4 regions of the Pseudoalteromonas sp. CO342X genome follow, and region 1 is predicted to be linked to each of the others. Evidence: predicted binding sites of a transcription regulator. Region 1 holds the regulator's gene; each other region holds the start of a gene.
What was found. The regulator FliA, encoded in region 1, starts transcription of late flagellar genes. The targets are predictions, from matches to a motif close to CTAAAGNTNNNNNNNNNNNNGCCGATA.

Region 2: the regulator FliA is predicted to act here: its motif matches at 2,529-2,555, upstream of EXT47_RS01710 (DUF5610 domain-containing protein).
Region 3: the regulator FliA is predicted to act here: its motif matches at 2,653-2,679, upstream of pomA (flagellar motor protein PomA).
Region 4: the regulator FliA is predicted to act here: its motif matches at 2,921-2,947, upstream of EXT47_RS02555 (DUF3530 family protein).

What each region holds. Positions count from the first base shown of each region.
Region 1 covers NZ_SGPH01000020.1:164,101-171,611, reverse strand. The annotation lists gene flhA (flagellar biosynthesis protein FlhA) at 1-919, shown strand, start outside; gene flhF (flagellar biosynthesis protein FlhF) at 939-2,414, shown strand; gene EXT47_RS10950 (MinD/ParA family protein) at 2,407-3,267, shown strand; gene EXT47_RS10945 (RNA polymerase sigma factor FliA) at 3,270-4,004, shown strand; gene cheY (chemotaxis response regulator CheY) at 4,047-4,430, shown strand; gene EXT47_RS10935 (protein phosphatase CheZ) at 4,450-5,226, shown strand; gene EXT47_RS10930 (chemotaxis protein CheA) at 5,240-7,471, shown strand.
Region 2 covers NZ_SGPH01000007.1:51,822-59,332, reverse strand. The annotation lists gene EXT47_RS01720 (RNA-binding protein) at 65-532, shown strand; gene murI (glutamate racemase) at 533-1,309, opposite strand; gene EXT47_RS01710 (DUF5610 domain-containing protein) at 1,373-2,500, opposite strand; gene trmA (tRNA (uridine(54)-C5)-methyltransferase TrmA) at 2,665-3,759, shown strand; gene EXT47_RS01700 (DUF523 domain-containing protein) at 3,770-4,228, opposite strand; gene EXT47_RS01695 (thiol:disulfide interchange protein DsbA/DsbL) at 4,277-4,906, opposite strand; gene EXT47_RS01690 (thiol:disulfide interchange protein DsbA/DsbL) at 4,925-5,548, opposite strand; gene EXT47_RS01685 (serine/threonine protein kinase) at 5,565-6,539, opposite strand; gene ccoG (cytochrome c oxidase accessory protein CcoG) at 6,584-7,511, opposite strand, start outside.
Region 3 covers NZ_SGPH01000010.1:309,071-316,581, forward strand. The annotation lists gene dxs (1-deoxy-D-xylulose-5-phosphate synthase) at 1-1,195, opposite strand, end outside; gene ispA ((2E,6E)-farnesyl diphosphate synthase) at 1,362-2,261, opposite strand; gene xseB (exodeoxyribonuclease VII small subunit) at 2,261-2,500, opposite strand; gene pomA (flagellar motor protein PomA) at 2,735-3,502, shown strand; gene EXT47_RS03405 (flagellar motor protein MotB) at 3,505-4,434, shown strand; gene EXT47_RS03410 (hypothetical protein) at 4,604-5,125, shown strand; gene EXT47_RS03415 (aromatic amino acid transport family protein) at 5,186-6,388, opposite strand; gene EXT47_RS03420 (lipopolysaccharide assembly protein LapB) at 6,642-7,511, opposite strand, start outside.
Region 4 covers NZ_SGPH01000010.1:121,346-128,856, forward strand. The annotation lists gene EXT47_RS02540 (aminoglycoside phosphotransferase family protein) at 1-499, shown strand, start outside; gene murU (N-acetylmuramate alpha-1-phosphate uridylyltransferase MurU) at 508-1,200, shown strand; gene djlA (co-chaperone DjlA) at 1,190-2,035, shown strand; gene EXT47_RS02555 (DUF3530 family protein) at 2,045-2,890, opposite strand; gene EXT47_RS02560 (DUF368 domain-containing protein) at 3,011-3,946, shown strand; gene EXT47_RS02565 (2OG-Fe(II) oxygenase family protein) at 3,984-4,673, opposite strand; gene nhaD (sodium:proton antiporter NhaD) at 4,820-6,268, shown strand; gene EXT47_RS02575 (ATP-dependent 6-phosphofructokinase) at 6,327-7,337, opposite strand; gene EXT47_RS02580 (MmcQ/YjbR family DNA-binding protein) at 7,484-7,511, opposite strand, start outside.

The DNA.
Region 1 (7,511 bases):
GCGTAAAAAGCTATCTCAGGAACTGGGCTTTTTAGTACCGCCGGTACATATCCGCGATAACCTAGAATTAGATCCAAATGCATACAATATTACTTTAATGGGAGTTGGCTCAGGAACCGGTGAGTTGAAGCATGGCGATGAGCTCGCAATTAACCCAGGGCAGGTGTTTGGGCCGATTAAAGGCATAGAGACTAAAGATCCTGCATTTGGCCTAGATGCAGTATGGATTAAGCCAGACCAAAAAGATGAGGCGCATTCACTTGGCTATACAGTAGTAGATGCTGCAACTGTGGTGGCAACACATATCAGTCAATTATTAACGAATAATGCGTCACTATTACTTGGTCATGAAGAGGTACAAAATCTATTAGATATGCTTGCGAAAAGTCACCCTAGATTAGTAGAAGGCTTAGTACCTGATATTTTACCGCTCACTACCGTGGTAAAAGTGCTACAAAATCTGCTTAATGAGGGCGTTGCAATTCGAGATATGCGCTCGATTGTACAAACTTTAGTTGAGTACGGACCACGTAGCCAAGACCCTGATGTATTAACGGCTGCGGTAAGAATTTCATTACGTAGATTGATTGTTCAAGATGCCGTTGGAAGCGAAGAAGAAATTCCTGTCATAACATTGGCGCCTGAGTTGGAACAGATGTTGCATCAGTCACTTCAGAACGCAGGTGATGAGGGGGCAGGTATTGAACCTGGCTTGGCTGAGAGGCTTCAAGAATCATTAAGAGAAGCACATCACAACCAAGAAATGCTAGGGGAACCGTCCATCTTATTAACCTCAGGTATGTTAAGAAGTGTGTTATCTCGATTTGTTAAACATACAATTCCAGGTCTTAGAGTGATGTCATATCAAGAAGTGCCGGAAGAAAGACAAATTAAGATAGTGAGCTCGGTTGGACAATAGAGGATAAAGGGGCTGTAACATGAAAATTAAACGTTTCTTCGCAAAAGATATGCGTACGGCTTTAAATGAAGTAAAAGAAGAGCTTGGTGCAGATGCTGTCATTATGTCTAACAAAAAGTTAGCAGATGGTGTTGAAATCGTCGCAGCAGTTGATAATGACCGTGCTGCTGCACCAGTTAAGCAAGCTCCCACTGCCCGTGCGACTGCCTCAAATGAGGCTCCGACCCGCTTTGTCCGTCCAGAGCCTCGCCAAGCACAGCCAGCAAAACAAGCGCAAGTTGCCGATAGCTTAGCGGCATTGCTCGAGCGTCAGGCACCGCGCCCGCGCTCACCAGAACTTGCTTCTATGTTCTCCCAGTCGGGGATTGATACAGAGCAAATGTTAAGCAGCCAACGTAAAACACAAACTGCTGCACCGACGCATCAAGCGAAGCCACAGCAAGCTCGTCGCCAATCTTTTGACTTTGATGATGATGCATTTGAGCAGCCACAGCAGTGGGGCGAGTCGGATGAGTTAGACAACGGTTTTGGTGATGATTTACCGGAGTTAAATGCCAAGCCTGACGAAATGAGTGCAATGCGTGAAGAAATGAACGCTATTCGTCAATTACTTGAACATCAAGTATCTGGTCTAATGAAACAAGAAATGGCTCGTCGCGATCCAACCCGTGCGTGTCTTGTAGATCGTTTGGAAGGAATGGGCATAGACAAAGATGTTGCTGAGCAAATGGCATGCTTTATCCCTGATGATGTTTCTCGTAAAGAAGCCTGGAATGCATTGTTAAATATGGTGATCAACCAAATGCACACCACTAACAATGATATTCTTCGTCAAGGTGGCGTATTTGCGATGGTGGGTCCAACTGGTGTTGGTAAAACCACAACGGTTGCAAAATTAGCGGCATTAGGTGCACAAAAATACGGTGCAGATAAAGTGGCGTTAATAACGACTGATACCTACAGAATAGGCGCTTACGAGCAGTTAGCTACCTATGGTAGAATTATTGGTTGTCCGGTTAAGCAAGTTAAAGATGCAAATGAACTTGCAGAAGTGCTTTATCATTTACGCAATAAGCGTCTAGTATTAATAGATACGGCGGGAATGAGTCAAAGAGATTTGCGCTTAACTGAACAGTTAAATACACTTATGCGTAGCGCGAGAGTAGATATTCGCAGCTATTTAGTATTAAGTGCGACAGCACAGATGAATGTGTTACAAGAAACAGTAAGACACTTCAAAAAAGTAAATTTAAGTGGCTGTATTTTCACAAAACTTGATGAAAGTCTAAGTTTAGGTGAGATAATTAGCATAGCGATTCAAAATCGCTTGCCAATAGGGTATCTTACCAACGGTCAGCGAGTGCCAGAAGACATTCGCGTAGCAAATGCTCAAAAGCTAGTAAAAAAGGCTGAGCAATTGTATTTAAAAAGAATAAAAGCACAGCACTCTCGACGTGTACCTGTAGCGTCAGAGTCAGTAGGAATGTATGATTAACACAGTTTTAGATCAAGCAAGTGGCCTGCGTAGAATGAGTCAAAATAGCAACCAGGGTGTAAAAGTAATAGCCGTGACCGGTGGAAAAGGTGGGGTGGGTAAAACCAACGTCTCGCTCAATACTGCCATCGCTATGGGCCAACAAGGACAGCGAGTTCTCGTTTTAGATGCGGACTTGGGCTTGGCAAACTGTGATGTGATGTTAGGTCTAAGGGTAGAAAAAAATCTGTCGCACGTGTTGTCGGGTGAATGTGAACTAGATGAGATTCTCGTAGAAGGTCCCGCTGGAATTAAAATTGTACCGGCGACCTCAGGCTCTCAAAGTATGGTAGAGCTGACTCCCGCAGAGCATGCAGGACTTATTCGTGCATTTAGCGAGCTTAACACGCAATTTGATGTCTTAATTGTTGATACCGCAGCTGGTATCTCAGATATGGTTCTGAGCTTCTCTCGAGCTGCACAAGATGTGATGGTTGTGGTGTGTGATGAACCGACTTCCATTACAGATGCTTACGCGTTGATCAAAGTTTTGAGCAGAGAGCATGGTGTCTATCGTTTTAAAATTGTTGCCAACATGGTCCGCAGTATGCGTGAAGGGCAAGAATTATTTGCTAAACTTTCAAAAGTTACAGACCGTTTTCTTGATGTAGCACTGGAATTAGTGGCCACCGTACCGTTTGACGAAAACATGCGTAAATCTTCTCGCAGACAAAGAGCTATCGTGGATTTATTTCCGAGTTCCCCTGCGGCGATTGCGATTAAGGGACTAGCTGCTAAGGCAGTTAAATGGCCAATTCCGCATCAACCTTCTGGTCATCTAGAATTTTTCATTGAACAACTTGTAAACGGGTGATTATGGCTTCTCCGGTCAATAGAGCTGCGGGATATCAAACTTCAGACCACATTCATAAGGTGGTTGAACGGCATGCTCCACTTGTCAAAAAAGTGGCATGCCACCTGATTGCTCGACTTCCGGCAAGTGTGCAACTCGACGATCTGATCCAGTCAGGTATGATTGGATTGATTGAAGCATCTAAAAATTTCGATGCAACTAAAGGCGCTAGTTTCGAAACCTTTGCGGGGATCCGTATTCGAGGCGCAATGCTGGATGAAATCCGTCGTGGTGATTGGGCGCCTCGTTCTGTTCACAAAAATAGCAGAATGGTTGCAGAAGCTATCTCCGAGTTAGAATCTCTCCTTGGTCGAGAACCAAAAGACACTGAAATCGCTGAAAAACTTGATATATCTCTAGATGAGTACCATCATATTTTACATGATGTAAATGCAAGTAAAGTCATCGGTATTGAGGATCTTGGGGTTGATGAAGACGTGATAACCCCAGCAAACAGCGATTTTGCGCTAGACAAACCGTTTAATAACGTTAAAAATGAACGTTTTAACGAGTCTTTAGTAAATGCTATCAAAGCGTTACCCGAAAGGGATGCTCTGGTTTTATCACTTTACTATAACGACGAAATGAATTTAAAAGAGATTGGTGCCATCCTTGATGTCAGTGAATCTCGAGTAAGCCAAATTCACGGTCAGGCAATGATAAAGCTTAAAGCTAAAATCAATGACTGGATAAATTAGAGTACATAAAATAGTTGGGTTCGAACCTCACTGGAGGAAGTTTTGGATAAGAACATGAAGATTCTCGTGGTTGATGATTTCTCTACTATGAGAAGAATAATCAAAAACCTATTAAGAGATTTAGGCTTTACCAATGTTCAAGAAGCTGATGATGGTAGTACAGCACTTCCGATGCTACAAAATCAGGAGTTTGACTTTGTAGTAACTGATTGGAATATGCCGGGCATGCAAGGTATTGATTTGCTTCGTGCAATACGCGCAGATGAAAAGCTTAAGCACATTCCAGTGTTGATGGTTACCGCAGAAGCGAAAAAAGAACAAATTGTTGCAGCAGCGCAAGCTGGGGTGAACGGATATATTGTTAAACCGTTTACTGCAGGTACGCTCAAAACTAAGCTTGAAAAAGTATTTGAGCGACTAGGCTAACAGCAAGGGGATATGGCCTATGTCTGTAAATGCTGCGCCTCAAATTACACTTGAACAAGCTAAGCAACTTGTTGAGCTTCTAGAGCAAGGTGAACAAGAAAAAGCTGACCAGCTGATTTTAGAAGCTGCTAACAAAGAGCAATCGGAGTTATTTGCAGAAGTCGGAAAGCTGACTCGCCAATTACACGAGTCCTTGAAGAACTTTGAGCTGGATACTCGCCTCGCAGATCTCACGACAGAGGCTATTCCTGACGCCAAGCAGCGTCTTAATTATGTTATGGAAATGACAGAAAGCGCTGCTAACAAAACGATGGACGCGGTCGAAGAAAGCTTACCTCTTGCGCAGAACCTAGCGGATGAGTTAGCGCAAATAAAGCCCACTTGGGATCGATTGATGAGCAGAGACATTCAACTCGGTGAGTTTAAATCTCTGTGTCATGATCTCGACAGCTTTATGCAGACTTCAAAGACACGTACAGACGAATTACAAGGTTTAATGACGAATGTGCTGATGGCTCAGGACTATCAGGATTTGACTGGGCAGGTTATTCGGCGCGTCATTGAGCTTGTGAGAGAAGTAGAAGATAGTCTCATTCACCTCCTGACTGTTTTTGGTACTTCAGATGAAGCGCCTTCAACTGCTGTGAAAGCGAATGAAAACGAAATAAAAACAACCGAGACTATCAGTGATGAATTGTCTGGACCTGAAGGTCCAATTATTGACGCTGAATCGCGAGATGACGTGGTTTCTGGTCAAGACGAAGTCGATGACTTGCTATCTAGTTTAGGCTTCTAGTTGGAGAGTGTGTATGAGCTTTGAAGTCGATGAAGATATCTTGCAGGACTTTCTTGTTGAAGCAGGCGAAATATTAGAACTGTTATCTGAACAGCTTGTTGAACTAGAAAATAATCCTGAAGATAAAGAACTTCTCAATGCGATTTTCCGTGGCTTCCATACCGTAAAAGGTGGGGCTGGCTTCCTAGGTATGACCGAACTGGTCGATGCCTGTCACGGTGCGGAGAACGTGTTTGATGTACTACGACAAGGGCAACGAAAAGTAACTTCCGAACTGATGGATGTTATTTTGCAATCTTTGGATACGATCAACGAAATGTTCGCTTGTATTCAAAACCGTGAGGAACCAGAAGCGGCCGACCCTGTGTTGCTTGAAACACTCCACAAACTTAGCCAGCCTGCATCTGAAGACGAAGTCAGTGAAGTGATTGACGAACCTACTTCTGAGCCAGAACCTGTGGTGCCAGATTTAAGTGCTGATGATATTTTATTCGACGCCGATGTTGGTTCAGGCGATGATAGCGGCTCCAGCATCGATGAGATAACAGAAGAAGAATTTGAAAATCTTTTAGATGAATTACACGGTTCGGGTAATGCGCCTGCTGTTGCTCCGGCAACTAAACCTGAAGCTGTATCAACCGCAGATGATGGTGATATCACCGATGACGAATTCGATAACCTCTTAGATGAACTTCATGGTGTTGGTAAATTCGGTGGAGCACCAAATGCAGAAGATGCTGTTGCCCCAGAAGCGAGTGAACCTAAGGCTAAATCAACCTCACCAGCAGCCCCAAGTGGGTCTACTGGCGACGAAGAAATTACCGACGATGAGTTTGAAGCTTTGTTGGACGAGCTTCATGGTAAAGGCAGTGCACCTAAAGCGGTCGATGAATCGCCAGTAGAGGTTTCAGAGACTAAACCTGCGCAACCAGAGCCTGTTAAAGCCGCGCCGGCGCCGAAACCTGCACCAAAGCCTGCGCCCAAAGTTGAAGCTAAGCCTGCGACTCCAGCACCAGCACCGCAAAAAGAGCCCGAGGCTGCAAAAGCTTCCACACCAGCCGCTGCGAAGAAACCTGCGGCACAAGCTGAGACCACGGTCCGAGTTGATACTAAACGTCTTGATGAAATCATGAATATGGTTGGCGAATTAGTATTGGTTCGTAACCGTTTGGTTAGCTTAGCGAATAACACCAACAGCGAAAGCATGGGTAAAGCTATTTCGAACCTTGATGTAGTCACTGCTGATTTGCAGGGCGCCGTGATGAAAACGCGGATGCAGCCAATCAAAAAGGTATTTGGTCGCTTTCCTCGAGTAGTGAGAGACCTTGCTCGCAGCTTGAAAAAAGAAATCAACCTAGTTTTACAGGGCGAAGAGACGGATTTAGATAAAAATTTGGTTGAAGCGCTTGCAGATCCATTGGTCCACTTAGTGAGAAACTCAGTAGATCATGGCATTGAAATGCCTGACGTACGCGAAGCGTCGGGCAAACCAAGAATGGGTACAGTCACATTGTCAGCATCTCAAGAGGGAGATCACATTCTTCTCACGATTCGAGATGATGGTGCCGGTATGGACCCTGAAAAGCTCAAAAAGATTGCTATAAATAAAGGCGTTATTGACTCCGATCAAGCAAGCCGACTGTCCGATACCGAAGCCTATAATTTGATCTTCGCACCAGGGTTCTCAACAAAAGAGCAAATTTCAGACATTTCTGGTCGTGGTGTTGGGATGGACGTTGTTAAAACGAAGATCACTCAATTGAATGGCTCGGTAAATATCCAATCAGAATTGGGTGTTGGTACCGTATTAGAGATTAAGGTACCGCTTACATTGGCTATTTTGCCTACCTTGATGGTGGTAGTCGGAGAGCAAACGTTTGCGTTACCACTTGCCGGCGTGAACGAGATCTTCCATTTAGATTTGACAAAAACGAATGTGGTTGATGGTCAGTTGACTATCATAGTGAGAGAAAAAGCAATTCCGTTATTTTATCTTGAACATTGGTTGGTAAAAGGTGCGAACAGGGGCATGAGAAAGGCTGAAGGCCATGTTGTCATTGCGCAAATTGGCACTAAACAAGTCGGTTTTGTGGTTGACTCTCTGATAGGTCAAGAGGAAGTCGTAATCAAACCACTAGATGCGTTATTACAAGGTACACCAGGTATGGCTGGTGCTACCATCACATCTGATGGTGGTATTGCGCTAATCCTTGATGTCCCCAACTTATTAAAACACTACGCCTAATTTTATTAGGCGTAGTTCGAATTCTAGAGCGGCATTTGCT
Region 2 (7,511 bases), on a different contig from region 1:
TCGTTAAGATAGCTAACTCATTTGTTAAATTAATGTTTAACCTTCTTTTAATTGGTATATTTATATGAAGTCTTTTGATCATAAAGTAATTTTGATCACTTTGGTTATTGCAGTAACGAGCTTTTTCATTGTTGATCTTGCATTAAGCTCTACACAGCTCGACGCTGCTCTTATGCTTGCCGTAGGTATTATCATCGGTAGTGTAGTAAGCCAGTTTTTAAAAAGTGATACACAACAAGAAAAACAATCAAACTTATCAACTACTACATTATATGTAGGCAATCTACCATATCGAGCCAACGAACATGTTGTCCGCGAACTTTTCGAAGAGCAAGGGCAAGTATTTTCAGTTCGTCTACTTAAGGATAAAAACACAGGCAAACGACGTGGTTTTGGTTTTGTTGAGATGTCTAAGCAAGATGCAGAAAAGGCGATCACTCAACTCAATGAGCGTGAATTTCAACAGCGTACATTAAAAGTAAGAGAAGCAAAGCAAAAGCCTGAAGGTGAGATGGATCACTCACCCGCTTAATTAATCTTTATTTAAATTAATTATAGAGATTACTTCTTTACTATCCATTACTGGTGCCGTTGCATAGAAACACACTTCCGATGCACTCGGCACCTTTTCTCCTACTACTATTTGACTTCCCAACAATGACACTGCACGGTTGGCTATTGCTTTGCCTGAATCAACCAGCTCAACATGCTTCTGTAAGCAATTCTTGATATCGTGAGCTATCAAAGGAAAATGTGTACACCCCAACACTAGCCTATCAACAGTGGCTGGAATGTTAAGCCGAGCTATTTCCGCGCACAGTGCCTCTTTATCCAACTCATTATGCCAATAAAAGTGCTCAGCGATCCTTACAAGCTCCGTTGAATGCAAAGTTTCAACTTTACAACCTGAGGTAAAATCCATGATGAGCTTATGCGTATATGCATTATTTGACGTTGCCGGTGTTGCTAATAGTGCGATGTGCTTGGTCTTTGAACTAGATGCAGCAGGCTTAACAGCAGGAACCACACCTATAATTGGTATCTGGGTATGTTTTCTGGCTTCTTCTAATGCGTATGTTGAAGCGGTATTACATGCAATGACGATGAGATCAACATTGTCCAAGTATTGCTGTTGCCAACGAATAAGTCCCTTGACACGTGATTTGATTAGCTCTTGAGGCTGAAGGCCATATGGGAGAAAAGCATTGTCCATAACATAACTAAATGAAACCCCCTGCAAACATGCCTTTAAGTGCGACAGCACACTGGTGCCACCGATCCCCGAATCGAAAACCAAAATATGCGACAAACTTCATACCTCAAATCAATGAAGTATGAAGTTTGCCATGAGTCCTCGCGAAAATAAACTGGCTTAGCTTGTTTGTTTTTGCTCTACTTGCTCTTTATTTAGTTCATTCAGTTTACTAAAAAAGCTACTAGCATAATCCAAAAACTCATTTAGTCTCGACTGACCTTCATTCATCCAAGCAAGCAGGTTTGGCAACTCATTATCGGCATTGAGTCCCTTAGCTTGCTCTTGCACATCTGCTAACTGCTTATTGAGTGGCATAAATGCCTTCTCTAACTCTTTCATTGGATTGCCTTGCTGATATTGAGCAATCGCAGCAGACGTTTTACTTTGTCTTAGATCCATCGTGAAATTAGTGATCTGATCTGAGTTTAAGCTAAGCGACTTTGCCAAATCGAAAGCTTCATCGTATTCACCACCGAAAAAAGAATCACTGACATTACGGATATCTTCCATCATATCGTTAATTGCCTGCTGCTCCTCTTCGTTCAGCTCACCATTTACCTTAATTGAGAAACTAACCTCATGAGAGGACTTAGTGCCATATGCCATGCCATAATCATTACCTTTTTGCGCGACACTCGCAGCGGCCCCCTGAGCATACGCATCGGAGAATGAAATAACGACTTCATCCCCTTCAGCTGTAGTAAATGCATATTCAGCCTGATTAGAGAGGCTCGCAAACTGTGCGGCACTGATCGCTAATGCCTTTGGCGACTTTTCTTCAAACAATTCTTTTTCAAAATCATCTAAACCTTTAAAAATCCCTTCTCGTGATTTTTCAATACCATCTTCGATGTCGGAATTGAAAGCGCCCATGCCTTTTAACTCTTCGCTGGCTTCATTAATACCCTGTAGCACGCCCTTACGTGCCCCATCTAGCATAGATTTCAATTCGTCATCATTTTTGCCGTCGACTTTGGCTTTCTTCACTGCACCCTGAACAAAATCGAGTACATTTTTGACAATAGATTCAAAATCAAATAGTGGCTTGTCTTTTTTATCTTGTGTCGGCTTCTCAATCCCCAACGCTTCTGCAAGCTTATCATCAAGAATTTTAGCTGCTAGCTTAGATTTATTCCCCGCATAGCTGTCCGAATTAATTTGGATATTTGGTCCTATCCCTTTGCTCTTTCCAGGCTTATGCTGCATCGCTGGATTGAGCAACTGATTTAATTGCCCGATTTTCATGGTATGCCCTCCAATATATTAGTTAGATTATCGGCATATTTGCGCAAAGCTAAAGTATAATGATTAAAAAAACAGCAAACCAGACGCATCAGTGATGCTAGACTGGACAAATTAGCAACGCTCCCTAAAATAGCGCCTCTTAATTCAACATAGATGGTTTTAGCATGGCAGTAATAAAAATTGATGATTCAGCATACGAGCAACAGTTAGCAGATAAAGCTGAGCGTATCACAACACAATTTGCACAGTTTGATGCACCTGCACTTGAAGTGTATGAATCTGCAACTCGCCATTACCGCCAGCGCTGTGAATTTAGAGTATGGCATGAGGGTGAAGATCTGTTTCACATCATGTTTGACCAGCAAACAAAAGAAAAGATCCGTGTTGATAGCTTTGATCCTGGTGCGCCGCTTGTCAATGAAATGATGCAGGTGATGATACATCAGCTGAAAGGCAACGAGATATTGCGTCGTAAACTGTTTCAGATCGACTATCTCACGACGCTGAGCGGTGAAATACTGATCAGCTTACTTTATCACAAGCAGTTAGATGAAGCGTGGCAAACTGCCATGCAGACATTAAGAGCCGAATTGCAACAAACCTATAAAGTTGATTTTATCGGTCGTGCTAGAAAACAAAAGGTTGTGTTTGGCAACGACTATGTAACTGAAAAACTAAGCGTTAACGGTAAAGAATATATTTATCAGCAGGTTGAGAACAGCTTTACGCAACCGAATGCGGAAGTGAATCAGAAAATGCTAGCTTGGGCGCAGTCCATTAGTGAACCGCTAAGCAACGACCTATTAGAGCTTTATTGTGGTAACGGTAACTTTTCAATCGCATTGGCAGGCTCATTCAATAAAGTGCTGGCTACTGAGATCTCTAAATCATCAGTAAAGTCTGCACAATTTAATATTGCAGCAAATAAAGTCGATAACTTAGATATTATTCGCATGTCGAGTGAAGAGTTTACACAAGCCATGAAAGGGCAGAAGTTTTCTCGATTAGATGGTATTGATTTACAGTCCTATGATTGCCAAACGATCCTTGTCGACCCGCCTCGTGCTGGCATGGATGAATTGACTTGTCGCTTAGTCAGCAACTACGACAACATTATTTATATCTCATGTAATCCAGACACGTTAGAGCGTGACTTAGCCTTGTTATGTGAAACACATAAAATCGCACGTATGGCGATTTTCGATCAGTTCCCTTATACCCATCATATTGAATCTGGCGTTTACTTAGTGAGAAAGTGATCTCTAACGATTAACGACTGGCTGCCATCGCTGTGATAAGTGCTGGCAGCTGAGTTTCGCTAAATACTTGAATACCGGATTGCTGTAATAAAGACGCAGTCAGCCCCTGCCCTACTATTTTTTTACCGGTATGACTACCATCGTAAATCAGATTGCTGCCGCAAGACGGACTGGACTCTTTTAACAACGCAAACTTTATATCGTGCTGAAGGCAAGCCGCTAGCGCTTTTTTAGCACCGAGTTCAAACGCGGTGGTAAAATCATCCCCTTGTTTACTCAAAACTTTACCATCTGCTATTTCAGCCGATGGGCGAGGTGTTGGTAAACCACCAGATACTTCGGGGCATAGCGGTAAGACCCAATTTTTTTGCCGCCAATACTGTAATGTATTGTCTTGAAGGCTTTGTGAAGAGGCGTCATACCTCACCGGATAGCCCAATAAACAGCTAGAAACTAAAATTTTAAACATAAAAAAGCCCCGCAATAATTGCAGGGCTAGTCTAATACAAATTAGATTTTATTTCTTTGCTAAATAATTCACCAAAGCAGCAATTTGCTCAGGCTTAGTCGTACCAGACTCACGAAGTAATAGCTTGTATTTACCGTTCACCACGAACATTGGTACCCCTGTTAGCGCGCCTTTATCAGAAAGAGTCTTCTGCATACGTTGCATTTTTGAAGCTTTAGTACGAACAGAGAAACTGGCATAAAGTTTATCAAACTTCTCTTCTTCAACACCTTGCGCAATAAAGATATCTTTTACATCAGCAAGTTCATTGATTTTTGCACGCTTGCCATGGATATGATTAAACATGGCTGCAACTATCTTGTCTTTTTGTGGCAGCACTTCAGCAGTTGCAAGTGCTTGTGCCAACACCTGTTGGATCTCAGGCTCTCTTGGACCAACAAAATCTATATGGCTTTTTTTAAACTTAACGCCCTCGTCCAACTTTGGTTTAACGTCAACGATTAAATTTTCCATTGCGTTACAGGCTGGACAATAAAAAGAAAAATACTCCATTACCTCAGGCTTTTTCGTGCCACGCTCAGCAATAACTTCATAATGTACACCTTCTTCAAATGGCGCAGCCTGAGCAAGAAGAGGAAGCATTAGTGCAACCGCTAAGCCTTTTAATACTTTCAACATACTAACTTTCTCCAGTCCTTATTTTTTTAATAGATATGCGATCAATTCATCAAGCTGCTCTTGACTCTTGATACCTTTCATTTCGATTCTGTATTTGTCGTTTACGATAAAAGTTGGAACGCCTGTAAGCGCACCCGCTTCAGAAAACTTTTCTTGTGCTTTAAGCATGTTATTTTCCGCACTCACTACTGGCATGCTCGTTACAGCCTGATCAAACTTTTCAGCAGAAATCCCATTTAACTCCATTAGCGTTTTCAAATCTTTAATGTCTAACAGTTTGTTTCTTTCAACATGAATAGCATTAAAAATCTTCTCGGCAATCACATCCGCTTTGCCTGCTTGATCAGCAATAATATAGGCATAGCTTAGGTTGCTCTGCGTTTCTGTAGGAACGCCTCGCAGGAAGTTCACATGGCTTTTTTCAAAGTACGCCCCCTCAGGTAAGTTCTTTTCAATCGCTTTTGCAATTGGCTCAAAGCGGAAACAGTGAGGACAGTAAAAAGAGAAAAACTCAGTAACTTTCTCTGAGTTACTCTGTTCGGTTGTTAAGGTTGTGTAGTGTTCACCTTCGGTAAAGTCTGAAGCCATCGCAGCAATGGGCAAAAGTAATGCAATAAGTGCGATTTTTAATTTTTTTAGCATGTTACTCTCTCTAATTTTAAGGAAATAGGCTCAAACTTGGTTCATCTAATGCAGCAAATTGCTCTTTTAACGCTAGGATCTGTTGTTCCCAGTATTTGTCTGTCGCAAACCAAGAAAAGTTCCGCTCGAATGCAGGATCCTGCCAGCGCTGTGCCAACCAAGCCATATAATTCACCATTCTCATGGCACGTAGCGGCTCAATTAACGCAAGCTCTTTTGAATCAAACGGCATAAATTCTTCGTAACCCATAAGCAGGGTGTCTAACTGTACCAATTGCTCGTTGCGGTCGCCATTTAACATCATCCACAAGTCTTGTATTGCAGGGCCTTGCTGACAATCGTCAAGATCCACCAACATCAATTGATCTCTAGACCACAATAGATTTCCAGCATGACAATCCCCATGAAGCCGAAGTGTTTTGGCAACTTGATACTTTGAGGTTGCTTTGTTAATAACTTGCTCAAGAATAGTAACAAATGGAGTGTGTAGATGACTAGGCACTAACTGGCTTTTTAGCAGTGTTTGTTGCGCATCAACCAAAAAACGCTGGGTATTGAGCTGTGGTCTATGCTCGAATGCTCGCTCAGCCGACAGACAATGCAAGCGCCCTAGGTAGCGACCTAAAATTTCTAAGTGATCTAGATTATCGAGCTCGAACTGGCGTCCACCAACGCTTGGAAACAACGTATAGCGATAACCTTCATAAAAATGCAGACTACGCCCAGCAATAAGTAAAGGTGCTACAACAGGCACTTCAGCTTCTTTCGCTGCCAGTGCGAATTCATGCTCTTCTAGAATTTGTTCATCCGTCCAACGCGCTGGGCGGTAAAACTTCACCACATAACGCTTGCCGTCCTCAGCACCAAATTGATAAACACGGTTTTCATAGCTGTTTAAGGCCAATAATCCCGTTGTCGGATATATCTCAAGTGCCTCAATCGCATCTAAAATTAGATCCGGTGTCAACGCGTTAAAACTAAAATCGTTCATAATGTTTATAAAAAAGCGAGGTTTTATACCTCGCTTTTACCTTGTTATCTTCCTTTGAAGAAATTGGTCGGCTGCGCCAGCCGTTCTTCAGGATCGTCTTGGTTAATAAGCACAAACTCAAATTCAGTGACTGGCTTTTTCAAATCATATGGATCAATCACAACAGAGAGTGGCACATCTAATGTCGTGCCTGCTGCTAAGTGCACCTCTTGCTTACCGATCACCTGATAATTACTTAGACCTGTTATTGCAATAGAAAATTTCTGCTCAACTTGCGCTTTGTTTATCACTTTCAAGGTATAGGTATTTTCTACCAATCCCTCAATATTGACACGATAAAGCTGATTTCTATCCCGAATAATATCAAGATCCATCGGCTTACGCATCGCAATGTTCGCAACTAATGCACCAGTGATAACGACCAGAATCATTAAATAACCGATTAATTTACCACGTACTGGTTTGGTCTTTTCGCTGGATGATTCTAAATTGCGCTCTGTAGTGTAAGCAATCAATCCGCGCGGGTAGTTCATCTTATCCATAACACCATCGCAGGCATCAATACACGCACCACAGTTGATGCATTCATATTGCAAGCCATTACGAATATCGATACCGGTAGGACACACCTGAACGCACAGGTTGCAATCGATACAATCTCCAAGCCCTAGCGCTTTTGGATCTTGCTTGCGTCCTCGAGGACCTCGACTTTCACCTCGTTCGCTATCATAGGCGACGGTAAATGTGTCCTTATCAAACATGGCTGATTGGAAACGAGAGTAAGGACAGATGTGTAAACACATGATTTCCCTCATCCAACCGGCATTACCATAAGTACAAATGGTAAACACGATAATGCTAATGACGGAATAAAATCCTGCAGAAAAAGTAAGTAAATCAGGGATCAACGAGCGGATTGGGGTAAAGTAACCAACAAAAGTGATTGCGGTATACAGTGAAAAGAGTATCCAG
Region 3 (7,511 bases), on a different contig from region 1:
CACGTTGTAAAAAGCTTGAATAAATAGCAACAATAGGATTCAAGCCCTCACAGGCAAAGCCTGCACCAAGCGTAACAGCATGTTGCTCAGCAATCGCAACGTCAAAATACTGAGCTGGGTACTCTTTAGAGAAGCGCACCATGCCAGAGCCTTCACGCATTGCAGGTGTTATAGCCATCAGCTTGTTATCTTGTGCGGCCATATCACAGAGCCAGTCACCAAATACTTTTGAAAAGGTCGGTGCACTGGGTTTTGATTTGGGTAAGCTGTGCACGGTTGGATCAAACTTTGGTACGCCATGATAGCCAATAGGATCCGCCTCTGCAGGCTTATAGCCTTTCCCTTTTTGCGTTTTAACATGCAATAACTGTGGCCCCTTAAGGTTACGCATATTACGCAGCGTATCAACTAGGGTGCCAACATCATGTCCATCGATTGGGCCAATATAGTTAAAGCCAAGCTCTTCAAAGAAAGTACCTGGGATTATCATCCCTTTTAAGTGTTCTTCCATTCGGCCAGCAAGTTCTTTAACTGGCGGTACACCAGCTAACAGCTTTTTACTGCCTTCACGAATATTGGTATAGAAGCTACCAGAGAGGATCTTAGCGAAATGGTTTGTAAGTGCGCCAACGTTTTCTGAGATAGACATTTCATTGTCGTTCAAGATCACGAGCATGTCCGGATTAACATCTCCCGCGTGGTTCATGGCTTCAAACGCCATACCAGCAGTCATTGCGCCATCACCAATAATAGCAACAGTTTTACGGCCAATTGCTTCTCTTTCAGCGGCAATAGCCATTGCGAGCGCTGCAGAAATTGAGGTGCTTGAGTGACCAACACTAAAGGTATCGTATTGGCTTTCCTCTCGATATGGGAAAGGGTGTAGCCCATCTTTCTGGCGAATTGTATGCATCTGGTCACGGCGGCCCGTTAGGATCTTATGGGGGTAAGCCTGATGGCCTACGTCCCACACCAATCTATCCTGTGGTGTGTTGTAGACGTAATGCAATGCAACGGTCAGTTCGACCGTGCCAAGACCTGAAGCTAAGTGACCGCTGCTTTGAGAGACTGAGTTTAGCAAATACTCTCGTAATTCATCACTTAACACAGATAACTTATGCTGGGGTAATTGACGAAGTTGACTTGGGTCGTCAATTAACGCGAGTAAAGGATACTTGCTACTATCAAGTTTCATGGTATTTATCAGAGTCCTAGTGAGTCTTTGCTGAGTACTTACCCGCGCAGCTCACTTCATAATTATTAAAATTCGTCACCAACTGGTCATAATATTATGTTAGCCAGTATTTACAAAGTACTTGTGAATATTTTCTTAGCTTGGCGTAGTTATTTTATACGTCAGCTTAATATTCTCGATCTATGATGTATTTCGCTAAATCTGCAAGTATTTCTGTGTCACCATCTATTTTCGTAAGCGCATCCAATGCTTCATCTATCAACTGTTCGGCTTTTTCTTTTGCTTGCTCTAAGCCTAACAGTGCAGGGTAGGTAGACTTATTATGTTCTATGTCAGAGCCTTGTGGCTTACCAAGCACTGCCGTGTCACCTTCTACATCAAGAATGTCATCTCTGACTTGGAATGCAAGGCCTATTGCACGACCATAAGTGCGTATTGCATTACATGCTTGCTCGGTAACTAGCTCTGGGTTGCCGCATAAGATCCCAAGCTCCACAGCACAGCTTAGCAGTGCACCTGTTTTTAGCTTATGAATACGTTCAAGTTCGTCTATGGAAATTGAACGATTAGTAGCAGCTATATCAAGTGCTTGGCCACCAACCATGCCTTGTAGACCCGATGCCTTAGCTAGCGCGGAAATCATTTTTATTTGCGCATGGTGGCTTACTGCGAATTGATGCTCACTTAACAGCTCAAACGCCAGAGTTTGTAAGGCATCGCCAGCTAAGATAGCTGCCGCTTCATCGAATTGAATATGGCAGGTTGGACGGCCGCGCCTAAGTTCATCATCATCCATCGCGGGTAAATCATCGTGCACCAACGAATAGCTATGCACGCACTCTATTGCTGCAGCGGCCTTGTCTAAGTCTTCTGGAGCCGCACCAAACAATTCACCAGTGCAGTACACCAAAAACGGTCGCAAGCGTTTACCACCATTTTCTATACTGTAGCGCGTTGCGGCTTTGATATTTTCTTCAGTATCAATCACATTATCAAAATAGTGTAAAACGGTGGTTTCTACACGAGTCTTTGCAGACAGGAGTTTTTCTTGTAATTTTGCTGACATTAGGCTTCGTTTTCAAATGGCTGTAATTGCGCTTGCTCATCTTCGCCCATTAAAATAGCGACCTGCTGCTCAGCTTGCTGAAGTTTTTGGTTTGAAGCTTTTGCGAGCTTTATCCCACGCTCAAATTGTTTAAGTGCTTGATCCAGAGGTAAGCTACCGTTTTCCATGTCTGCAACGATTTGTTCCAACTCTTGCATGGCCTCTTCAAAGCTCAAATTATCAGGTTTTTTTACTGCCATATGTCACACTGACCCGTAAAGTAAAAGTGTGGCAATTTTAGGGGGATTGCGCGCCAAGGTCAAAAAAACCAGAGACTTTTTGATCTGACGGAGTATCGGCATTACAAGATCTGCTATAAACTCGCATTTTAAACACTTTTTAATATAATAGTGTTAAGTTGTAGAGAAACTTGCCGATAACTCAAACAATAATAACTGCGTGATTTATCACAAATAACTTCCCCCGGAGGACATGTGGATTTAGCAACGGTAATAGGGATCCTGGGTGCCATAGGTTTGATTGTAATGTCGATGGTACTGAGTAGTGATGGCCAGATCGCTATGTTCTATAACACGCCTTCCGTCGTTATCGTATTTGGTGGTTCAATTTTTATCGTATTGTCTAACTTTACGCTTGGACAATTTTTCGGCATTGGTAAAGTGGCCGGCAAGGCCTTCATGTTTAAAATTGAAACCCCTGAAGAGCTGATTGAAAAAGCCGTTGAGCTTGCTGATTCTGCGCGTAAAGGTGGTTTCTTAGCGTTAGAAGAAGCCGAAATTCCCAACCAGTTTATGCGTAAAGGCGTTGATATGTTAGTCGATGGCCATGACGCTGATGTTGTACGTGCCACACTGCAAAAAGACATTTCCCTAACGTCTTCAAGACATGAACTAGGCGCGGGTTTATTTAAATCCCTCGCGGATATTGCGCCTGCGATGGGGATGATCGGAACACTCATCGGCTTGGTAGCTATGTTGTCTAACATGGACGACCCAAAAGCAATCGGGCCAGCCATGGCTGTTGCACTTTTAACAACTTTGTATGGTGCGTTTTTAGCTAACGTGGTTGCGATCCCTATTCAGGTTAAGCTTGAGCTTCGTAAAGATGAAGAAGAGCGAAATCAGCGGCTCATCTTAGATGCTGTCTTAGGCATTCAGGATGGCCAAAACCCGAAAGTTATTGAAGGCATTTTGAAAAATTATTTGCCTGAATCTAAACGTGGCGCTGAGGCTGAGGAATAACCATGTCAGATGAGAAAGAATGTAAATGTCCTCCTCCAGGTCTTCCCGCCTGGATGGGGACATTTGCTGATCTGATGTCATTACTGATGTGCTTCTTTGTACTGCTACTGGCATTTTCTGAAATGGACGTGCTGAAGTTTAAGCAAATTGCCGGGTCGATGAAGTTTGCTTTTGGTGTGCAAAACAAAATAGAAGTAAAGGATATCCCAAAAGGTACCAGTGTTATCGCGATGGAATTTACTCCTGGTAAGCCAGAGCCAACACCAATTGAAACTATCCAACAGCAAACCGTAGAAATGACGCAACAGATGCTTGAGTTTCAGGCCGGTGATGAATCGTCTGCGGGTGGTCGGCAAGAGCAGCGGGGCAATAAGCGTGGTGGTGAGTCAGCCAGTACAGCTCAAGAAATGGCGTCAACGCAAGCAATCGCATCCGCAGATCAAGAACAAGTTAATGAGCTTGTTAAAAAGATTGCGCAGCAGCTAGAAAAGCAAATAATGGATGGTGCGATTGAGCTTGAGTCTCTAGGGCAGCAAATCATTATTCGTATCCAAGAGAATGGTTCTTTCCCCGCAGGTAGTGCGTTTTTACAACCTAAATTTGAACCAGTGATTGCCGAAATTGCAGAACTACTCAAAGATGTACCCGGTGAAATTACTGTCTCGGGTCACACAGACGATTTTAGAGTCACTAACGAACTTTACTCCAATAACTGGGATTTATCGGCGACGAGAGCGGTCGCTGTTGCGACTGTGATGGAGCGCGTTCGTGGTTTTGATAAGAACAGAATGGTCGTGGTTGGTCACGCAGACACCAGACCGCTTGTTCCCAATGACAGTGATGCTGATAGACGCCGCAATAGGCGTGTTGAAATCTCGATTTTACAGGGTAAACCTAAAGAGTCAGACCCTATTGAGGTGAGGCAAAATTAATTACAGTTTATTGCCAAATTACAGGGAATTCGCTAAAGTTCTAGCTGCTCTACAAACTCTCGATAAGGATAAAATGATGAACATTAAAAATTATAGATTACCAGGTGATAACGGCTCTGGCGGCGATGATGAAGCTGAAAAAAAGCCAAGTGTAACAAAGTAATTAATTATGTGGTCCGCGTGGGAGCCTGTTAGGCTCTTCTTTTTTGAGCATAGCGTTTGGGTATCTTTTATCGCGGTTATTTTATGTCTCGCAGTTCGTGATATAAAAGCGTTAAGATATGCAACTCTAATTGCGTTGTTTTATGTCTTGGGAATTCTGAATTCTGATTATATTAGGGCTGCTGATCCTGATAAAGTTTATCGGTATATCTATTGGGCCCTTTCAGACATTGTCTTCATGGCAATTATTGCTTACTGGGCTGTTAAAGATAAGATGTATCTATGGCAAAGTATTCTTGCCCAAATAATCATTATTCCAGCACCGCTATTACAGTTTTTTAGACTTGTCGACAGACATTTTATGGATCTGTCCTATTCAACTTACCTGTACCCTACAATTATTCCTATGGTTAATGTGGCTACTCTGTGTTTAGCATTTGTGCCAGTCTTTACCTTTTGGAAACTAATGCAAGATAGAAAAGAAGCGAGATTGGCTAGGGAAAATAGATTAGCAGAAACGACTAGTTAACCTAAACCTCGGATAATTAATGCCTTATCCAAGGTTCAGGTTAATTTGCAGCTGTTTTGCTTACCCTAAACTAGGAATAAGGCCAGCCATTTGCATTAGCTGAGAGGTGATGATCATCACACCAAAAATGGCGGCAAGTCCTAGTCCAAGCGTACCACCTTTAACCTGATATCCATCATTACCTCTAACTTTTCTCTGCTTCCATACCATAGCAACTGGTAGAAATACTGCTAACACCACGAGCGCAATCGCTGCATATCCCAGTGCCATAATAAAGCCCTTTGGATAAAAGAGGGCAAAGCCAAGCGGTGGTAAAAAGGTAATGAATGCCGTTTTTACACGGTCTTTCTTAGTATCTTGCTTTTTAAAGGCATCTGCAAAAAAGTCAAATAAGCCGAGACTAACACCTAAGAATGAAGTTGCGAGAGCAAGATCTGCAAAAACCGTCACAAATAATTGTACGTTGTCGTTGTGTGCGATAGACGAAATACTGGTGACAAAACCCGGCAGTCCCTCACTTGCCATTAAGCTCTCTTGACCCATAACACCTTGGCTTAGTAGTTGCCAAAATACATAGATGATAAGCGGGAGGGAAGCACCAAACATCATTACTTTACGTAATTGGCGGATATCTACGCCCACGTACTTAACGATTGATGGGATTGATCCATGAAACCCAAATGAAGTGAAAATTACAGGAATTGCCGCAATAACAAGCCCTTGCTCCACTGGCATATCGATAAGATGTTGGCCATGAACATAAGGAGTCAGGATAAAAAACAAACTCGCGAGCACGATAACTTTAATGGTAAATAGTAACTGGTTAAGCTTATCGACGGTACTTGTGCCTAATGTCACTATGGTTGCTATGATAACAGCAAGCAATACTGAACCGAGTTGGGGAGTGATCCCATCACCTAGTACACTAACCAGTTTGCTTTGAAGTTGTGCACCACCTCCCGCGATATAAGCTGCGCACAGTGCATAGAATAAAAATACCATAGAAAAGTTAGCGACATATTGGCCCGTTTTACCGAGCAAGTTTTTCGCCAGTGTATTTAGCGTTGCGTCTTGATCTGCGTATTGATGTACTTCCAACATAAGCAAAGCGGTATAGGTCATTAACAACCATGTGATTGCTAATAATGCGATAGCGGTAGAAAAGCCGAGTCCTGCTGATGCAATAGGGAGGGCGAGCATACCCGCGCCAATTGTAGTACCTGCTACAATCAGCATGCTGCCCAAAGTTTTATTCTTAAGCACGTTTTGCCCCTGATTATTATTATCTGGTGAGGCAAGATATAACGAATAGCGAGGAAATGAAACCGTTTTGCTGCTAATACCAATTCGCGCATAAAATTTATGCGTTAAAAACAAATAAGCCGCATATCAATATGCGGCTTATTCTACTCACTGGTATTTTCATCCAGTGAGTTTGTGCTTGTACCTTTAACTTTTATATAAAGTCTTCATCTCTCATGAAAATGCACCGTATCAAGCTAACTTACCTAAGAGTCTATTGCGCTCGTACTAAATTGTCAAACCAATCTTGACCTCTCGAACTGAGCGACTTTAGTACAATAAGGTCACTCTCACCGTCAGGTAGCTTCAATCTTAAATGCTCATCAAGCGCAATTGCACGCTCCAAATGGCTGCGGATTTCACCCAGCGTCCGGACCATACAATCTAGCTCCTCAGGTAAGCCTTCGCTAAAATCTATACGAGTCTGGTAACAGGCTATATTCCAATGCATACGAGCTCTGACGGACTCACTCATATCTGAGATGGAAAGTGCGCTTTCTAGCAGCTTGATGGCTTCTGCGAGCTTACCATCTCGGCTGAGTGCTCTGGCTTTTATGCCAATTGCTCTTGCATGGTTTGGATGAATGTTGGTAAGAATGTCATCACAAACCTTAATTGCTTCATCGTATTGTGTGTTTGCAATCAATTCCCTAGCGCGTTGGAGTGCGATTTCTACGGTATTCTTACGTGCTATTTCATACTCTTCTTTAACCTTTTGTTGGATGTCATTGAATTCATCTTCGCCAACGTAGCGCTTGTAGGCGCTAGAAACGAGTCCTACACCACCAAAACCGCTTAAAATAGAGAATGAAAAGATTTTAATCCAAGTCCAAAATGCTTTATCAGAACCGGTAATTGAATCGTTTTCCCGCTTCAAATTGTGCTCAACGACCACTTTGATGATACGGTTGATCTCAACGGCGTTATCGTTATGTGCAGATGAGAACATCGCCACGGGAATGAGTATCTCGTCATTGTTTTGATGGTGGGAGTCGTGCTCCCCATTTTGATATGATTTAAATGCATACTTACTGACTGGGCTGAAGTCAGCAGCGCCCGCCATGGTGAGCACACCGATTGCCAT
Region 4 (7,511 bases), on a different contig from region 1:
TGTGAAGTTGAAACTCGTTGATGCGATGACTTGCCAGCCGCAGGTTACGATGCATCGAGACTTTCATAGTCGCAACCTGATATGTCATCAGTCTCAGTGGTATCTCATTGATTATCAGGATGCGGTACAAGGACCTGTCACCTATGATGCGGTTTCTTTGTTGCGGGATTGTTATACTCGCCTTGATGCACATGAGTTTACTGAGCTTCAGCAACATAGCTTTGATTGCTTAAAAGCGGCAAATTTATTAGGCGATATGGATTTTAGCACCTACCAACATTACTTTGACTTAACGGGGATGCAAAGGCACCTTAAAGCTGCCGGGATTTTTACTCGCCTATTGCAGCGAGACGGCAAAGGCGGGTACTTAGAAAATATTTTGCCAACCTTACGCTATCTTGTTGAAGTGGCGAATAAGTATAAAGAATTTCAGTGGCTTGCAAGCTGGCTGGAGAATGACATAATGCCTCAAGCGCAGGCCAAATTAGGCACTAAATAGAAGTAACAATGAAAGCGATAATTTTATCTGCTGGTCGTGGTAAACGCATGATGCCACTGACCGCGAACCAACCAAAACCTATGCTTAACGTCGCAGGAAAACCACTACTTGAGCATCATATCGAGCGTTTAAAAGCGGCTGGGATCTGCGATATTGTGATAAATCTTGCATGGCAAGGTCAGGTGATAAAAGACTATTTCGGCAATGGCATTCACTTCGGTGTCAATATTGAGTACAGCGATGAGCCTGAAGGCGGATTAGAAACTGCAGGTGGAATAATTCAAGCATTGCCGATGTTATGTGAACAGGATGACAGCTTTATTGTACTCAATGGCGATATTTTTACGGACTATGATGTCAGCAGCCTAATGCAGTTACAGCTCGGCAGCATAGCTGAGGGCCATTGCGAGGCGCACATTGTGTTGGTAGAAAATCCCAAGCATAATCCTGAAGGCGATTTTTGCCTTGCCCATCAGCCGCTCAATCAGCAAAAGTATACCTTGTCCGGCATTGGTAAATATCACCAAAGTTTTTTTGCCGAGCTTGGGGCTGGCTTTATAAAGCTAGGGCCGTTGCTGCGCAGTGGGCTTGAGCAGCATAAAGTTTCTACTGAACTGTATTTGGGCGCATGGGACGACATTGGCACGCCAGAGCGACTAAAAATGATCAACGAAAAGTTAGGGTATAGCGATGTGGGGTAAATTATTAGGCACAATTTTCGGCTTTTTATTTGGTCGTTGGTTAGGCGCTATTTTAGGTTTTTATCTCGGCCATTTATTTGATAAAAGTTTGCGTCAGGATTTTGATAAAGTCGGTGGCTTTCAAGGTTTCATGAAAGGTGAAGATCTGCATGAGCGCCAAGCCTTGTTCTTTTCCAGCTGTTTTTCTGTGATGGGACATATCGCCAAGTCTAATGGTCGAGTCAGTGAAATCCACATTCAAGCTGCGTCTGCGTTTATGAGCGAAATGGGCTTGCAGGGTGAAGAGCGAAAAGAAGCGCAACATGCGTTTACTGCGGGAAAAAGCAGCGACTTTTCGATAAAAGAAGCGGTTACCGATTTTAAAGAAGCTTTTGCTAGACGCTATGACTTGAGGCAGCTGTTTTTAGAGATTCAAATTCAAATGGCATTTTGTGATGGTCATGTGTCTGATGCGGAGAAGGCCTTACTTAAACAGGTGAGCAAGTATTTAGGTTTCGCAGAAACACACTTTTTGTTCCTGCTAAAGCGCTACCAAGCAGAATTTGAGTTTCGTCGCTCTCAGGCGTCGGGGAGATCGCAACATCAACACCAGCAACAGGGCGGCCGTCAACCAGCACCACAAGATAACGGTTTAAACCGTGCTAAAGCATTGGCTGTACTGGGATTGAGTGAAGGGGCGAATGAGCGTGAAATCAAAAAAGCTTACCGCAAACTAATGTCGCAGCATCACCCTGACAAATTGGTGTCTCAGGGATTACCTAAGCATATGATGGAAGTGGCAAAGCGCAAAAGCCAAGATATTCAGTCTGCCTATGAATATTTAAAAAAGAGCTAACTTGAAACACTATAAGACGCGTAAAAAACCGAGTAACTCCTTTCTGAGCCTTTGATGTTGGAGTGGATCGGTTTTTTCTCCAAAAAGCTCCCGTTGGCGATAATCAAATTTACTGTTTTTTCTCGCCCAGCGGGCTCTGTCTGGCGTATTGTCGACCACAATAGGATTGTCAAAACTGTAGTAAACATCCAGTAAAGCAGGGCTTATCAAAGAAAGGTTGGATGCCAAGTGCTTTTGCCGCGTTGCATTAGGTAGTTGTGGGCTTACAACGGCAAAGGCATCGATACGTAGATTGGGTAGGGTGGCTAAGTGCTCACCGAATAAACCTGCGCTATTACCAAATGCGACAACCACCAACTTTTCTGTTTGAGTCATGGACAGGGTGTTATAAAGCACCTCAAAGCGGCTGATCAAGGCCATTTTATATTCGTCGAGATTAGATTCTGAAATGGGGGCAAGCGTTTGCTGAGCCGGTTTTTCAGCATCGGGGAGCGCGATGTCTTGCTCTAGTAGACTCGGTGCATAAGAAAGGTCTGGCGGAGTAAGGGTATAGGTGTCGTAGCCATCATCGCTTAAGCGTTTTGCAAGAAAGCTTATGCCGCTGTTATTGAGGGGCGGAGTTTGCATGTCTGGTAATAAGATCACGATGCCTTCACGAGCAGCTGCCATATATTCTTGATGAAATACATAAAAGCTTTTGTTTTCGCTTTCCAGCTTTATCAGTTGCGATGGCTCGTAGAAGCGATTAGCGTCTTGCTGATAAAGAGAACCAAGCGGTGCTGCATCAATATGTTCTGCTGCAAAAGTCGTCGCGGGTAAAGCCGTAACAAGTAATAAAAGCGTTCTGATGATCATGGTACAAGCGCGTAAAATATCATAATTGGTTATCGACCAGTTAAGCGAAAGCTTTAGCTGTCGCTATTTTTTAGCGTTTTAAGTTAAACTGCTCGGCAGTGGAAATGAAAGGAGAAATTTGTGCAGTATAAAGATAGCAAACGAGACTATCTCTTTATGTTTTTAAAAGGTGCCGGAATGGGGGCTGCGGATGTTGTCCCTGGCGTTTCCGGCGGCACCATTGCTTTTATTACCGGTATCTATGCACGTTTTTTAAATGCCATTAAAAGTGTGAACTTACAGGCTTTGAGTACACTGCGCCGTGACGGCCTAAAAGCAACTTGGCAGTACATTGATGGTAGCTTTTTACTGGCGGTATTTTCTGGTTTGCTCATCAGTGCAGCGTCTTTGGCGAAGGTGATCACTTATTTATTGGAAGCACACCAAACACTGGTATGGTCATTTTTCTTTGGTCTTATCGTCGCTTCTTTTATTTATGTTGCAAAACAGGTCTCTCATTGGAACGGCCAAAATATTATTGCCTGCGCAGTTGGTGCTGTCGTGGCCTTTGCTATTACTTCCCTTTCACCAGCTGAAGCACAAGCATCTCATTGGATGTTTTTTATCTCCGGTGCTATTGCCATTTGCGCGATGATCTTACCTGGGATCTCAGGGAGCTTTATTCTACTGTTATTGGGTATGTATGGCCATGTACTCAGTGCGGTGAACCAGCTTGAACTTGGCTTAGTGAGTCTATTCTTACTAGGTTGTATTGTGGGGTTAATGTCGTTTTCGCGCCTACTCAGCTGGCTATTGGCGCACTATCAACAAGTAACGTTTTCGCTACTAGCTGGCTTTTTACTTGGCTCGCTTAATTTATTGTGGCCTTGGAAACAAGTGCTTACGACTTACGTGAATTCCAGTGGTATCGAAAAGCCATTGAGTCAGGCCAATATTTTGCCAGCGCAATATAGTACGCTATACGGTCAAGACCCAAATACGCTGGCATGTATTGCGCTTGCCATTGCAGGCCTTGCGCTGATCTTAACCATTGAAAAGATAAGCGAAAAATATTAATAAAATAGACACCTAGAACAATAGACACGGGTTGAGCTTACGTGTCTATTGTTCTAAACCACCCCGTTACAGAAAGTCGCGGCGCTTTTGCAAATGGTGCGACGTAAGTCACAGAATGAATTTTACTTACATCAAACACCACCAGTGAATTGAACTTAGGTGCATAACTTTTAGTGGGTGTGCCATCACGTTCAAAAAACTGCAGTAGCCCGCCCCAGTCAGGGTGCCAACTTTTGCTTAGGCTGAGTACATAGGCATAAACCCGGCCCTCAGCTTCAACAATGTCATTATGTCGAGTTAAATACTGACCACCAATAAATCGTGTTGCTTGGGCAGAGGTACGGATTATGTTCTGTCCAGAGATAGCGGAAAAGCAGGACTGTACAGCGCTACTATTGAGGTTATTGTAGAGTTTTTTCAGAGCCTCAGGGCTCGTCGATTCTATGGAGTGGCGGCCATACATAAAACCAACCCCACGTGATGCATAGCTATGTATATCTTCAAGCAAGGCTTGCTGCTCTTGCGGTGTTAAGGCAAGAATATCACTGTCTTTGACTGATTTTGCTGCCCCGTTATGAAACAGTGCGAGCTGGTAGTCTAGGTTACAGAGACACTCATGTAGTTGTTGAGCGTTTGTATCGTCTAGAATATTTTCAATCCGTGCAAAGCCATCGTTGCTCAATTTTTGCTGTAATTCAATTTGTTGTTGCTGCGAAAGTTGAAGCATATATACCTACTGCTGATGTATGGGCCTGTTTGTAATACTGTAAACAGGATGCCTTAGACTTCAGTCCAATGCTGATTACTTTTTATCTATGCTAAAGTGAGTTTGGCTGAAATGCCATCCCTCTGCACTCATCGATAGGCAAAAAAATGAAAATCAATGGACTACTGCTATTCTGTTGCGCATGGGTCATATCCGTGATCCCATCACCAGCCTTGGCGGCTCAAGGCACCTTAGATCTTACCAGCTCGACACTCGGCTTGGTTTGTATTGTTGTCTTCGTTTTAGCATACGCACTTGTAATGCTCGAAGAAAAACTCCATATGCGAAAATCAAAGCCAGTGCTTGTAGCGGCAGGCATCATTTGGCTCATGATTGGGGCGTATTATGTTAATCAGGGACAACCCGATGTTACCGAGCATGCGTTTCGGCATAATTTGTTAGAATTTGCGGAGTTGATGTTGTTCTTGCTCGTTGCGATGACTTATATCAACGCGCTAGAGGAGCGCCGCCTTTTTGATGCACTACGAGCGTGGATGATCCAAAAGGGTTTTAGCTATAAGAATCTATTTTGGATCACTGGGTTCTTATCCTTTTTTATCTCTCCAATTGCAGATAACCTAACAACAGCCTTACTAATGTGTGCCGTGGTGATGAAGGTGGCTGATGGTGACAAAGAGTTTATCAATCTAAGCTGTATCAATATCGTGATAGCAGCCAATGCTGGCGGTGCATTCAGTCCCTTTGGTGACATTACCACTTTGATGGTATGGCAAGCCGGTATGGTACATTTCAGTGAATTTTTAGCGCTATTTGTTCCTTCACTGGTCAATTACATCGTACCTGCACTCGTAATGAGTTATTTTGTGGCGGATAGAAAGCCGAGTGCAGTTTACGAAAGAGTAGAGCTTAAACGCGGCGCTTTAAGAATTTTAACTTTGTTCCTACTGACTGTCGCAACCGCTGTGCTTTCACACAGCTTGCTGCATTTACCACCGGTTCTTGGCATGATGATGGGGCTGGGCTACCTACAGTTTTTTGGTTACTTCCTAAGAATGACATTGCCTGGGTCGTTAGCACGCAAGCGAGCGATGGCGGAAAGAGAAGGGGATCAAGAGCGTCTCGAGAAGTTAGGAAGTGTTGTGCCATTTGATGTCTTTAGCAAAGTTTCACGCGCTGAGTGGGATACCTTATTATTCTTCTACGGTATTGTTATGTGTGTTGGTGGTCTTGGGTTTCTCGGTTATTTAAGTTTAATGTCAGAGATATTATATGGTGAATGGTCTGCAACCTATGCCAACGTATTCTTAGGGATTATTTCCGCGGTCATCGATAACATTCCTGTGATGTTTGCGGTGCTGTCGATGCAACCTGAAATGTCACATGGCCATTGGTTGTTGATCACGCTTACGGCTGGGGTAGGGGGGAGTTTACTTTCTATTGGCTCGGCGGCAGGTGTTGCGCTCATGGGGCAAGCTAGAGGCTATTATACTTTTATGGGGCACTTAAAATGGGCACCCGTGATTTTGCTTGGTTATATCGCAAGTATTTTATGTCACCTGTGGCTTAACGAATCTGCTTTTAGCGTGTTTGGCTAGCGCTTACACAAGCTGTAGTGAGAGTGAATAATCAATATGTGCTTCACTCTCACTGTATTTATTGCTCGGCGAGGTAGTGCTGATATCGTTGCACCCATTCCTGTGATACTGGTTTATCCATATTCAGCACTTTCTCGACTTCAGTAATTACAATTGCACCATGTATTTTTCCTACCATAATAGGCGTCGCAACTTCAGTGTTTGCTTTGATGCTGCCACTGACCACTTCCACAGCCGCTACCCCTAATTCCGTGGCGAGCATTCTATCTTCAACAGATGGTGCCCCACCGCGTTGAATATGCCCTAACACGCAAAGTGCGCAATTGATATCGGCATTGCTATTTAACTCTGTTTTAAGCGCTTGAGCGCCGCCAGGCCATAAATTTTCGGCCAGTATAATCAAAAAGCTACCGTGTTGATGTTGCTGCTCTATGGCATTTTTGAGATGAGCTAAGACCTGAGAGGTATGCTCTGCCGTGCAATTTTCAAATGAAATGATAGCCTCAGCACCTGTCGCAATACCTACATGGTAAGCAATATGCCCGTTATGACGACCCATCACCTCGGTGATAAAAACTCGCTCAAAGGCATTTGCGGTATCACGGATTTTATCTATTGCAGAAGTGGCAGTATTGATGGCAGTGGAAAAACCAATGGTGTTGTCACACCCTGAAAGGTCGTTATCTATAGTACCGGGAATACCAATTAGCTGACCTTGCCAGTGAGCTGCCAGCGCCTGCATTCCCCTAAACGAGCCGTCACCACCAATCACAATAAGTACGTCAATATGGAGCTTTCTCAGAGCATTTGCTGCTTGCAGCACGCCAGCGGGTTCTAGCATCGCAGGGCAGCGGGCACTTTTTAGAATTGTGCCACCAAGTTGGGTGATATCGGTGACGGAAACCGCACTTAGCTCGGTGTACTCTTGATTAATTAGACCATTGTAACCATGAAAAAAGCCAAAGCACTGAAATCCAGATCTCAAGGCACTTAACGTGATAGCCCTAATCGCTGAGTTCATACCGGGCGCATCGCCGCCACTTGTCAGTACTGCTATCCTTTTCGTCATGTCGCCACTCTATTATTGCTAGGTTATTCTTTTTGTATACTACCAGAGTGATTTGAAGACAAGTTGATCGACATTAAAGATAGAGATTAAATGCGAGGATATAGAAAGGTAAAACGGCATTTAGGTCTACCTAAATGCCGTTTTAATTAACGTTGCGTGACTTTGCTAGCAAGT